One region of the Aliivibrio sp. S10_S31 genome, then DNA from elsewhere that is predicted to be linked to it. Evidence: predicted binding sites of a transcription regulator. Region 1 holds the regulator's gene; each other region holds the start of a gene.
What was found. Region 1 encodes PurR, which represses purine synthesis genes. Its sites were predicted from a motif close to TNANGNAAACGTTTNCNTNA; they were not measured.
Positions count from the first base shown of each region.

Region 1 (4,630 bases):
AATCGAAATGCGTGGTGGCCATTAGTTCTTGTTATTCCTTTATGGATTGGAGGTTTACAACATGCAGCCTTGGTAGCATTGTCGATTACAGGGCTGATTGTGTGTTTACAAAGTATCGGAAGATCAAAGTATAGAAATTGGTTACCTATGCTATCTTGGCTTTTACCTGTTATTGGTTTTTCTACATTAATTATTTCGCCAAAGTTTGAAGTACCAAATTCAATTATGGTTTCTTGGCTAATGATATTATTAATTGGTTGGATTACTGATTTTATGATGCAAGTAGATGAAGAACCAGTCGATTAAGGCTGATAGTAGTGATTATGTTGTATTCTATGCGTTATAGAATACAACATAATAAAAATGAATCTAAAACAATATTAATTATAGCTGTTTTCTTAATTCATTACGTGTTTCTGCAGAAATTACAGACCAGTGCATTCCTTTTATAGCCCCTTCTAAAGACCATAATAATTCATCACTTACTGAACTTGAATGTGTTTGCTGTATTGCTTTATAAGCATTAACAGAGCCCGTGTTTTTCAGTTCTTCAACTGTTGTAATTCCTGCTTTTTTCAGCATTCTTTCTGTTGCAAGTCGTAAGTTAGGTAAATCTTTAATACGAGAAGGACCTGCTGATTTTTGTTTTTCTTTATCTTTTTTCGCTACATCTAAAGCAACAACCGCTTGAATCAAAATTGAATCTGGTTCATCCCAACATTCAGGAGATATAGCAAAATATTTTGTTACAACTGGGAATCCACGTTTTTTATAAACGTATGGTTCAAAGCCTTGTTCTTTAAATAAATTAATTGTTTCGTCACTTGCTCTTAAATGAAGCTTATCTTGAACTACAAGAGCAAACATGGTGTCGTCAATGAAGATTCCAAATCCCCCAAACATAGAGCGAGAAGTGATCTTTCCTAGTGAAGATAGTAGACGAAGTGAGTCTTTTAATACTGGTTTATCCATTGCAATAATTCTCGGTTAGTAAGTCTATGTCACTAAACAACTGAGCCCGAGGAAATAGTAGCAAGTTGAAAACTAAGTATTGTTATTTTAACGTAAAAATTAACAAGGGATAGAATCGACCACTTGCCGTCGGCAACCCCGCTACCTTATATAAATACTTAGGCCGGAAGCTTTGCGTCCTACATTTTCATGTAGTTTGCCATGTTCGTGACAAGATTGATGATATAGCAATCAATAAGAAATGTTGGAACAGAAAATTCATAAATGTGATATTAGTTCCAAAATATTTCATCGAAATTTGTTAGGTCGGTTCAACTTTTCTCTTATTTAATACTTTTAATATTGATATTTATAAAAATTCAGAGATCGATAGTCAGTATTTATAGGTTTTTTATTATTGAGAATTAAGATTGAGTTTAGTAAGCATAAAAAAACCATGCTCGTTGGCATGGTTTTTATTATGAAGTCAGGCAAATTATTTAAGGCGATTTAAAACACTGCTACGTGTAACAACCTCTGGTTGCATTTCGAATATACGTCTTTCATGATCTTTATCTTTAATTCGTTCCAACAAAATCTCAACCGCTGTTTTACCTACACGGCGTTTAGGTTGATGGATCGTTGTTAATGGTGGTGAGAAATACGCAGACAATTCAATATTGTCATAACCGATAACTGAAATATCTTCAGGTACACGTAAGCCTGATTGTTGAATCTTACTAATTGCAGCTAATGCCATAATGTCATTAAAACAGAATAGTGCAGTAGGGCGTTTGCTTTCTTCAATAGAAAGAATTTTGTCAACCGCCTTAGATGCAGACGCACACTCAAAATCACCTTCTAGAATCCATTCTGGATTAAAAGATAAATTTGCATCAGCATGAGCTCTTTCAAAACCTCGAACTCGTTCTTTACAAGTCACTTTATCAGCTTGACCTGTGATACATGCAATATGAGTGTGACCATTTTCAATAAGATGCTTCGTCGCTAAGTAACCGCCTTCTTCTGAATTATCAATGATCTTGTCTGTACGCGGGCTATCAGGACCCCAGTCCATAATAACCATTGGTAGCTCGGTGTTTTTTTCAAGTAAGGTCAGTAATTGTTCATTTAAATCTGAACACATTACAAGTAGGCCATCTACTCGTTTTTCCGCCAACATTCTTAAATAGTGTTTTTGTTTTTCTAGGTCGCCTTCAGTATTACACATGAATAGTGTGTAACCTTGCTTGTAACAATAGTTTTCAACACCATGCATTACTTCTGCAAAAAATGGGTTAAATGATTGTGTTACTAACATACCAATAGTACGTGTTGTATTACACTTTAAGCTGCGTGCTACCGCACTTGGAGCATAGTTTAATTCTTCAACTGCTTCCCAAACACGTTTTTGTGTTGCTTCAGCAACAAAGCGCGTTTTATTTATCACGTGAGAAACGGTGGTTGTTGAAACTGCTGCCAGCTTCGCCACATCTTTAATAGTAGCCATATATAAACCTTATAATAGGTAATAAGGGGCTATTTATTTTCCAACAAAAAAGGTGTAGCTCTAAACTAGAAGAACTGATGGAAGATAAATAGGCCCTGGTTAAAAATGAAAAAAACCGCGTAAAATGCGGTTTTCATTTCAATACAAATTTTATCGTTTGCGATCACATTTTATCTTTAAAGCATAGTGCAAACAATTACTGATTTAATAAATTTTGATATTGCTTTTGATTTATATCACATATTTTTTAACATAAATAATAAAAGCAATTATCTTATATTATTCGCCAGCAAGAAATTTCACATCTAGCTTTAGGAATGTAACAAGTAAGCCTGTTACTGCAGCATAGAAACCAAATTTATCTCTTTCGATGCAAATTTCATTAAATCGAGGTGTCCAACTTAACAGTTGCTCATTAATAAAGGTTAGTTGAGCATTCATATAAGTTTCAAATTCATCTTCAGAAGCTTGCTGATTTGTCATCACAATTAAATTACCTAAAAAATCTAATTCAATGGCAATGTGGTCAGCAGGCTCATTAAATTCAGCTTTTTGTGCAATATTGTATTTTGTAAGCCATTCACGCATATCTTGAGCAGGTTTTGCGTTTAGTAAACCTGATTTATCAAGATACATAGAAGCGTACGGTAGCGCACTACTTTTATCTGAGCCTAAAAAGGCATCACAAAAATCAGCAGAAAGTTCAAGTTGTGCATCTTCACGACCTTGCACGGCATTTAATTTTTCAATTAATGCATTAACTGAATCACTTAGTTCTGGTGTTTCAGCTAAATTAGATAGAAAAGTACGTACTTCAAAACTGCCATATTGCTCAAGTTGTTCTGTCGTTAATTCTGCTGATAATAGGCTAGATAGCCACCAGTATATTTCAGCGCGTTGCTCATTAAACGCAGTAAGTTCGTTCATTTATCTTATGCTCCAAAAAAATTATTCCTAAATTGTACTGGATAAGTATGAAAAGGAATAGCACCTATCATTAACAGGGTGTATAAAGATGTTTGTAAAGGTTAAAGCTCAATTTTTATTAATAATTGTTTTGAATCAAATAAAATACAGAAATATCAATTGAGAATTGGCATTATTACAGATTATGAATAGAATAAGATAAGAACTATCCAAATAACCAAAAATAAAGAGAAGATTATGAGCTATCACATTTTAGTTGTTGAAGACGAAGTGGTAACTCGCTCTAAACTTGTAGGCTACTTTGAAGCCGAGGGATATCAAGTGAGCGAGGCTGAAACAGGTGCAGAAATGCGTTCTATTTTAGCTGAACAAAAAGTTGATTTAATTATGCTTGATATAAACCTACCAGGAGAGGACGGTTTATTGTTGGCGCGTGAATTACGTAGCCAATCCAATATTGGTATTATTTTAGTAACAGGACGTACAGATAGTATTGATCGAATCGTTGGCCTAGAGATGGGTGCTGACGATTACGTAACGAAACCCGTTGAGTTACGTGAATTACTTGTACGCGTTAAAAATCTATTTTGGCGTATGTCACTTGCAAACGAGCCAGTTGAGTTAGATGAGTCTAACGTTGTTCGTTTTGGTGAATGGACATTTGATATTCAACGTAGAGCATTATCAAATAACGGTGAACCAGTTAAATTAACTAAAGCCGAATATGAATTGTTAGTTGCGTTGTCTTCTTACCCTAATACGGTTTTATCTCGTGAACGTATTTTAAATATGATTAGCCACCGTGTTGATGCACCAAACGATAGAACAATTGACGTATTAATTAGACGCATGAGAGCAAAGATGGAAGTGGATCCTAAAAACCCACAAATCTTTGTTACTGTTCATGGTGAAGGTTACATGTTCGCAGGTGACTAATTTTACTTAATATAGTTAATTTTTTGATTTGGCCGCTCATACTATGAGCGGCTTTTTTATGCCTGAATTTTATGTTTTGTTTTTTTACATACGTAATGCTGATTAAATTGAAATGTTATAGTAATATCGCCCTTCCAATAAATAAGACAAGTGTCTAATAATAAAGATGTGGATTTAGGATGAAACAATATTTCAAAATAGCAGTGGTTGCTTCAGCATTGATGAGTGTGGTTGGTTGTCAAAGTACAAACGAAGAGGCAACAGCAGTAGAACAAACATCAGAAATAAATACGCCTGTAGTTTCAA
Region 1 is NZ_JAAUWR010000008.1:98,574-103,203, forward strand. It holds gene HC728_RS09020 (hypothetical protein) at 1-306, shown strand, start outside; gene tfoY (DNA transformation protein TfoY) at 385-972, opposite strand; cyclic di-GMP riboswitch class I at 1,101-1,183, opposite strand; gene purR (HTH-type transcriptional repressor PurR) at 1,448-2,461, opposite strand; gene torD (molecular chaperone TorD) at 2,741-3,388, opposite strand; gene torR (two-component system response regulator TorR) at 3,626-4,324, shown strand; gene HC728_RS09045 (hypothetical protein) at 4,504-4,630, shown strand, end outside.

Region 2 (4,630 bases), on a different contig from region 1:
GCTGAGCAAGATGAGAAACTGACTCTTCTTGATGGCAACGAAGCAAAATTAAACGACAACACATTAGTGATTGCAGACCAAAATAAAGCACTAGCAATCGCTGGTATCTTTGGTGGTCAAGAGTCTGGTGTTACTTCTGAAACAACTGACATCATGCTTGAGTGTGCATTCTTCGCACCTGATCACATCCGTGGTCGTGCACGTGCATACGGTCTACACACTGATTCTTCTCTACGTTTTGAACGTGGTGTTGATTCAACGCTACAAGCAGCAGCAATGGAGCGCGCAACACAGCTTCTAGTTGAACTTTGTGGTGGTGAAGTAGCTCCTGTTGTTGCTGTTGAATCAGAAGCTGATTTACCAAAAGCAAACACAGTTGAATTACGTCGTAGCAAGTTAGATGGTCTATTAGGTCATCACATCCCATCAACAGATGTGGTTGAGATCCTTACTCGTCTAGGTTGTGCAGTTGAAAGTACTGACACAGGTTGGACTGCAAGCTCTCCATCATGGCGTTTTGATATTGCAATCGAGCAAGACCTAATTGAAGAAGTAGGTCGTATCTACGGTTACAATAATATTCCTAACCAAGCGCCTGTTGCTGCACTAAACATGAACGATCACAAAGAAGCAAACCAACCGCTTAAGCGTGTTCGTGATCTTCTTGTTGACCGTGGTTACCACGAAGCAATTACCTACAGCTTTGTAGAGCCAGAGCAACAAAAACTGATCGTGCCTGAGATTGAGCCGTTAATTCTGCCATTCCCCATCTCAGCTGAAATGTCAGCGATGCGTCTAAGCCTATGGACTGGTTTGATCAATACCGTTGTTCATAACCAAAAACGTCAACAACCACGCGTTCGTTTATTCGAATCTGGTCTGCGTTTTATTCCAGAAGAATCAGCAGAAAACGGCATGCGTCAAGAAATGATGCTTGCTGGTATCATCGCTGGTACTCGTGGTGAAGAACACTGGGATATCGCAACAAACACAGTTGATTTCTTTGATCTTAAAGGCGATTTAGAAGCGGTTCTTGAACTAACTGCTAACGAATTAGCGTATGAGTTTAAAGCGGCTAAGCACCCAGCACTTCACCCAGGCCAAACAGCAGCAATCGTTGTTGATGGTAAAGAAGTTGGTTTCATTGGTACAGTACACCCAGAGCTAGAGCGTAAGTTTGGCTTAAACGGTCGTACAATCATGTTTGAAATCGAGTGGGACGCAATCAATACTCGCGTTATTCCAGAAGCTGCATCAGTATCTAAGTTCCCTGCAAACCGTCGTGATATCGCGATCGTTGCAGACGAAGCAATTGCTTCTGGTGACATCGTTGCTGAATGTCTAGCATCAGGTGGCGAGCTATTAACTAGCGCGAAACTGTTCGATGTTTACCGTGGTCAAGGCGTTGAAGAAGGTAAGAAGAGTCTTGCAATCGCACTGACACTTCAATCTGTTGAGCGTACGCTAGAAGAGGCTGATATCACTTCAGCTGTTGATGCTATCGTTGCTGCAATTGGTGAGAAGTTCTCAGCAACACTGCGTGACTAATATACTTCTTTTCTAACGAAAGAATATAAGATCCAGTACTGACATTTGTTGGTACTGGATTTTTTTTATTCAAAACTTAAGATTTATAAATTAATCTTGATAACACATTCACGCATCTTATGTGAAACATATTAACTCCACCTTATTAACGCTAAATCAGTAAAGAAATAGGCGCTTTCAGTATATAATCCTGAAACCACAATAAGCGTGAGTTTATGGTTATTTAGCGGCTAAAACTAACTACAACATAATCATATAGATGGACTATCTTCAAATTTATTAATAAAAGTTTGGCCTTTATCACAGAGTTAAAAACAGAGTTTTATCCTGTTATTTTTAAATATTTAGGTTTAGATATTATTTCAATAACTTAGCATGGCAAATAATAAGAGATTTCAGTAGATAAGACTTATAAACTTGATCTTTATCTCATAAATGCAGCATTAAATTTTAGAAAAAAGTTGGCGAAAATCAGTCGGTTGGCATACACTGTCATTAGTTAAACAATGCAGATGCATCGTACTAACTGTTCAGTTTCCAGTTACAGCAATGCTGTGACTCTGTCTAACGTAACTTGAGGGTAGTTTTTATGGCACTCACTAAAGCTGATTTGGCTGAGACCTTATTTGAAAAAGTTGGATTAAGTAAACGCGACGCCAAGGAAACGGTAGAAGTATTTTTCGAAGAGATTAAGCAAGCTCTAGAGAGTGGTGAGCAAGTGAAATTATCAGGATTTGGTAATTTTGACTTACGCGAAAAGAGTGAGCGTCCTGGACGTAACCCAAAAACTGGGGAAGATATTCCAATTTCTGCACGCCGAGTTGTAACATTCAAACCGGGTCAGAAGCTGAAAGCTCGTGTAGAGAATCTACCTGTAGAAAAATAGTCTTGCCATTTTAGGCGAACAAGAGAGAAGCCGTGTGATGCAGTTAATCACATGGCTTTTTTATTGCCTGTAATATTAACTCTATGAAGTGAAAGGTTTATACAATCGTAGTATAACTGCGTTGAATTATTTGATTGTAGAATAACGACTTATCGAAACTATTTCTGATCATTTACTACAGTGATTGGTATTATTCAGGTTGTTATCACATAATTGTTTTTAATTTGTTATTGTTTTGTTTTTGTAATGGTACAGTTTTTAGTATTAAGTTTTACTAAAAACAGGAAGTGCCGATGGATCGCATTGCATTTATTAAAGACACACTGGATTTCTCTACGCCAATAAAGAGCACAACTTGGTTATTAGATAATGGAACACAAGTTAATTATTTAGCTAGAGGAATCATCGAAATTGTTCCTAAAAATCCATCAAGTAAAGCAATCGTTTTATCTTCAGGCATTCATGGAAATGAAACCTCACCAATTGAAATCCTTAATGACATAATCAATGATATTCAAGATGGCTTGTTAGTATTGCAACATCCATGTTTGTTTATCTATGGGCACCCAGCAGCAACGCATCAACATATTCGATTCATTGATACCAATTTAAACCGATTGTTTTCACACCACCAAGCACCAGACGATGCTATTCAAGAAGTCGCTATTGCTAATCAATTAATGTCTTTTGTTGATGATTTCTATGCTAAATATTCTGAAAAAGAAAAATGGCATTTAGATCTGCATTGTGCGATTAGGCGTTCTAAACATTATACTTTTGCAATACATCCTTTTAATCGTCATTACCAACGCTCTGAGCCATTACTTCAATTTTTAAAACAGAGTCAGATAGAGGCGTGTTTATATTCAGACGCGCCAGCATCTACTTTTAGTTGGTACAGCGCAGAGCATCATGGAGCACATGCGGCAACGGTTGAGCTAGGGAAGGTATCCCGAATGGGAGAGAATGATTTCTCGTTGCTGAGTGGTTTTATTCAAGAGTTAAAGCGATTTATTTCTTCTTCAGATACGAATGCTACGGAACTAAGTAATAGAGAGATTGCGGAGTATCAAGTCACTCGAAGCATTATGAAAAAAAGTGATGAATTTGAGTTCTCTTTTGCAGCGGATTTATCAAACTTTACCTATTTTGAAGAGGGCGAGTCATTAGCTCTTGATGGTGTTGACCACTACAAAGCAAATAGTGGTGGTGAATCGGTTGTATTTCCTAACGCCAATGTAGAGATTGGCCATAGAGCGTGTTTGCTCGTACAAAAGTGTAAATAATATGCTTATCTGTCTTATAAATTGAGTCGATGAAGTGGAAGGCTTTACCTTGGACAGTAGCTTGATATGATAGAGAAAAAATAAATAAGGGCACAATTATGACAGCACCAAGCTGGGATCTTTCTATCGCATTCCAATCACTTCAAGATCCGAAATTAAAACAGACTATTTCTCAATTAGAGCAACAGATTGCCGATTTCCCACAGTTAGACTCTGATGCCACTGTATCGCAATTGCAGCACGCTATTTTAATGAAAGAAGCTATCACTGTGAATCTTGCAACCGTGGCCAGTTATGCAAACTGCATTGCCTCGGTTGATTCTGCGAATAACGAAGCAAAAGCCTTAGTTAATCACATGACAAAGCTAGGCTCTGCATTATCACAAGTATTCAGCCCATTTTTAGATAGTATCGTAAATTCACCTCTTGAACAGTTTGAGCAGATCATTTCAGAAAATGAAGAACTGAATGCGCATCGTTTTCTGCTTGAAGAAGAGCGCAAGCTTGTTGAAAACCGCTTAAGTGTAAAAGAGGAGCAATTGCTGTCTGCGATGAGTGTTGATGGTAAAAATGCATGGGGTAAGTTATACGATAATATAACAGGCTCTATGAAGGTCACATTGGAACTTGCTGATGGTACAGAAGAAGTGATGGGGCTGTCACAAGCAGCAAGCATTTTATACGGTAGTGATACCTTACGTAGAGAACCTGCGTGGCGAGCGATTCAACAAGGTATGAAACAGAATCAAGAGAGTTTCTCTGCCATCTTAAATGCGCTAGCGGGTTGGCGTTTAACGGAATATCAAAAGCGCAGTAAAGAAAAATTGGTTCACTTTCTTGAGCCAAGTTTACATGGCAGTCGAATCGAACAAACAACACTAGATAGTATGATGTCTGTGGCGAAAAAGAA
Region 2 is NZ_JAAUWR010000013.1:98,081-102,710, forward strand. It holds gene pheT (phenylalanine--tRNA ligase subunit beta) at 1-1,548, shown strand, start outside; gene ihfA (integration host factor subunit alpha) at 2,138-2,434, shown strand; gene HC728_RS12665 (succinylglutamate desuccinylase) at 2,728-3,720, shown strand; gene HC728_RS12670 (M3 family oligoendopeptidase) at 3,819-4,630, shown strand, end outside.
Region 2: the regulator PurR is predicted to act here: its motif matches at 1,999-2,018, upstream of ihfA (integration host factor subunit alpha).

Region 3 (4,630 bases), on a different contig from region 1:
TGAAAACGCAAAGTAGCTGCTTTATTTTCAAGTTTATAAAAAAGGTGAGTCAACATGCTCACCTTTTTTGAACCAATCGTTCCAAAACCACTCCAATCTTAATTCACTTCTGTTAGGTCTCTATTTTGAAATATCTATTTACTTTCGTTCTACTTTTGACGCTAAACGGTTGTGTTACTGAAACACATCAAGAGAAAAGCACAGTAAACCTTGTGACAACAGGCGATATCAATACGGTAATAACGGGAAGAACTTTCTTTAGTTGGCATCCTGATATTAACGCCAACTACCTTAATAAAAAGTTAAATAAAAATGATACTGAAGAAAAATTCATTCTTGCTTTAAAAAATGAATTAAAGAAAAAAGGGTTTACTTATACGGATGATCTACAAAAAGCCGATTTTTATATTGGCTATGGTTTAGGTGTAGATACTAAGATCAGTGATGATCAAATTCTAAATAAAACAGGATTATCTGCGGGTATAGAACCACATGGCATCGATGAAAATGACAGTGATAAAGCCAGTGTTTTTATTGCAATCTATTTACCAACCCAACTAACGCCGCAATGGACAATATTAGCCCAAGGCTATACAGATAGTGAGCAAACAGGTTCAATGGACGAATTGCTTCAGCTCATGTTTCACAGCTTAGAAGAGAAAAACTAAACGTAAAAAGCAGCAAACATGGCTAATGCCAGTCAGTTAAGCGAACATCAATAAAAACAAGGGCTTCAGACGGATTTATTACAATCATTCTGGAGCCCTTACTGTATCTATCTTTCACTCGCTTAACGGGTACTTTGCCATACCTATTAGACATTGAATAAATAGTGCATAATTACTCAATAAAGTGACTAACTGATCGGCATTAGCAAACATGGCTGCTTTACTGCGTCACAAATTACTTTGCTCTATGATGAACAACTGATTTCCATTCTCTTTCCCCACTCTGGTGGTAATTCAGCATAACGCTCAAAGTCAGGATGTTCATCAAATGGTGATGCCAATAGCGTAGATAAAATTTTAACATCACTAAAATCCCCCTCATTTGCTTTAACAATTGCTTGCTGAGCTAAATAGTTTCTTAAAACATATTTCGGGTTCACTTTTCTCATTTTGGAGCAACGCATATCGAAGCTATCTGCTTCTAACTTACATCGTGTTAGATACAGATCTGTCCATAATGTTGCAGCTTCCCTATCGACAAATAAGTCAATGACCGTTTGTTTATCTTGGGAATCTAGGTCAGACAACGCCCTCATAAATCGAGTGTAATCCACCGTATTTTGTGACAGTAACTCAAACATGGATTCAAATAAACGGGTATCCCCTTCTTGTTTAGAAAGCAGCCCCAATTTTTTTCGCATTAATTGACTAAAATAATCATGCAATTTTATTTCATATTGCTCTAATGCTTTTTCTAAATCGGGCTTATCAATTAATGGGGAAAGCGAATGTGCTAAGGCCGATAAGTTCCATAAGCCAATTCTAGGTTGTTGATTAAAGGCATAACGTCCTTGGTAGTCAGAATGATTACAGATATAACCGGGCTCATAATCATCAAGAAAGCCAAAAGGACCATAATCGAACGTTTGGCCAATAATCGACATATTATCGGTATTCATAACACCATGGGCAAATCCCACAGCCTGCCATTGCGCAATCATATAAGCAGTTCTATCTACAATATTGTTAAACATTGCAAGATATGGTTTATCTTCACCTAAACAACAAGGGAAATGCCATTCAATCACTTTATCCGCTAATAACTTTAGCTCTTCCAATAAATTTGAATAAAACAGATGCTCAAAATGACCAAATCGAATATGAGTTTCAGCCATTCTAATGAGTAAAGCCCCAGTCTCATACCCTTCTCTAAATACCGGAGTATCACTCGTCATCATTCCTAGTGCTCGTGTCGTAGGAATACCAAGCCCTGCCATCGCTTCACTACATAAATACTCACGAATTGTGGAGCGTAATACAGCTCGGCCATCGCCAGAACGAGAGTAAGGCGTTAAGCCCGCTCCTTTTAAATGAAGATCAAAACTATTCCCTTTTTTATCTTTTATTTCGGCCAGTAACAATCCTCTTCCATCGCCAAGGTCTGGATTATAACTGCCAAATTGATGTCCTGCGTATTTCATGGCTAATGGAGCAAAAACGGACGGTACAACCTCACCCGAAAACGCATCTAACAGCTCAGAGTGATTATGTACGTTCTCAGGTAAATCAAACTGTTTAGCTAATTCACTGTTCCATATAAGCCAACGAGAATTATCTAAGGGGGTCGGTTGTACATACGTGAAAAAACAGCGAGGCAATCTTGAATAGCGAGTAGTAATTGAAAGTGAATTCCAAAAAGACATAAGAGTAATCCATTAACTATGCAATGAACTAACGCTAGCATATTGATAAATAATATGACAGAAATGAAAAAAGCCGCACTAACCATAAGGTTAATGCGGCTTTTCCAATTTGGCGCGCCCTGTAGGATTCGAACCTACGACCACATCCTTAGAAGGGACGTGCTCTATCCAGCTGAGCTAAGGGCGCTTTGTGTGGTAGGATTATACGAATATCCGAAATCAGATCAATCCTTTTCTTATCATTATCTTACTGAGTGATGAAAAATGAGTCACTTTGCTCACTTTATAGCAACAAGAAAACCATTCTGAATAAAAAACCTACAAATATCATTGATATTACGATGTTTTGGTACTTAAAAAACCTCGGACGCAAACGTTTGCTCTATAGCTATTCTGAATTAATTCTGCGACAATACTTAGGTCAACCAGTAACTGCCCTTTAGAAGGATCACTATGACCGCTCAAATTATCGATGGAAAACTCATTTCTCAAACCGTTCGCTCTGAAGTCGGGGCTCGTGTTAAAGCTCGTGTAGAAGCAGGATTACGTGCTCCAGGCCTTGCAGTTGTATTAGTTGGACAAGACCCAGCATCTCAAGTTTATGTAGGTAGTAAACGTCGTGCCTGTGAAGAAGTCGGTTTCGTTTCAAAGTCATATGACCTTCCAACGACCACATCTGAATCAGAACTTCTTAACCTAATTGATGAGTTAAACCAAGATCCTGAAATTGATGGTATTTTGGTTCAATTACCTCTTCCTGCAGGAATGGATAGCACGAAAATTTTAGAGCATATCGACCCAGAAAAAGACGTTGATGGTTTCCATCCATATAACGTTGGTCGATTATCACAACGTATTCCAAAACTGCGTTCTTGTACACCAAAAGGGATCATCACTCTACTTGACCGCTACAACATTCAAGTTCGTGGTATGCATGCCGTTGTTGTTGGTGCTTCAAATATTGTTGGTCGACCAATGACGCTTGAATTACTTCTTGCAGGTTGTACAACCACCACTTGTCATCGCTTTACAAAAGATTTGGAAAGTCATATTCGTCAAGCTGATTTGGTTGTTGTCGCCGTTGGTAAACCAAATTTCATTCCAGGTGAATGGATTAAAGAAGGTGCTGTTGTTGTCGATGTAGGTATTAATCGACTGGATTCAGGTAAATTAATTGGCGATGTCGAGTATGATGTAGCCAAAACAAAAGCAAGTTATATTACTCCAGTACCAGGTGGAGTTGGTCCAATGACTGTCGCGACACTTATCGAAAACACCCTACTTGCCTGCGAGCAATACCACAGCAAATAACTTTCAATAGTTACAAAACTATCAATTAGCGAGCAATTTTACTGCTCGCTTTTTTATATCTGCGCTTCCCCACACTTCTTGACCAAATTTTACTCTATTTTCAGTTTTTTCTTGGACAAAATAAGCATTTAGTTACTAGGCTTAGTATGCGTAATTTAAAAAACGGATGACAAGAGGAAATGGATATGAGTATTTTTGACCACTATCAAGCCCGTTATGAAGCGGCAAAAGATGAAGAGATGTCACTGCAAGATTTCTTATCACTATGTAGTAATGACAAAAGTGCTTATGCTAATGCAGCAGAAAGACTACTGCTAGCCATTGGAGAGCCTGAGGTCATCGATACTGCACTTGATCCGCAACTCAGTCGCATTTTCTCTAATCGTGTTATTTCTCGCTATGAAACCTTCAAAGATTTCTATGGTATGGAAGAACCAATAGAACAAATTGTTTCTTACTTAAAGCATGCTGCTCAAGGTCTTGAAGAGCGTAAGCAAGTGCTTTATTTATTAGGCCCAGTAGGCGGTGGTAAGTCTTCACTTGCTGAAAAACTAAAAAGCTTAATGCAAAAATTACCTATTTATGTACTTAGCGCAAATGGGGAACGCAGCCCAGTTAACGATCACCCTTTCTGTTTATTTGATGTCAATGAAGATGGTGAGCTACTCAAAAACGAATACGGCATTGAACCACGTAACCTACGCTCCATTATGTCTCCTTGGGCAGCAAAACGACTGCATGAATTTGGTGGTGACATAACAAAATTTAAAGTCATTAAAGTTCACCCATCGATTCTTGACCAAATCGGTATCGCAAAAACGGAACCTGGCGATGAAAATAATCAAGACATTTCCTCTCTTGTAGGTAAGGTCGATATTCGTCAATTAGAGCATTTCGCCCAAGATGATCCTGATGCTTATAGCTATTCGGGGTCATTATGTAAAGCGA
Region 3 is NZ_JAAUWR010000004.1:138,834-143,463, forward strand. It holds gene cspD (cold shock domain-containing protein CspD) at 1-16, shown strand, start outside; gene HC728_RS04975 (DUF4136 domain-containing protein) at 126-668, shown strand; gene HC728_RS04980 (protein adenylyltransferase SelO) at 914-2,371, opposite strand; tRNA gene HC728_RS04985 (tRNA-Arg) at 2,482-2,558, opposite strand; gene folD (bifunctional methylenetetrahydrofolate dehydrogenase/methenyltetrahydrofolate cyclohydrolase FolD) at 2,825-3,682, shown strand; gene HC728_RS04995 (PrkA family serine protein kinase) at 3,868-4,630, shown strand, end outside.
Region 3: the regulator PurR is predicted to act here: its motif matches at 2,737-2,756, upstream of folD (bifunctional methylenetetrahydrofolate dehydrogenase/methenyltetrahydrofolate cyclohydrolase FolD).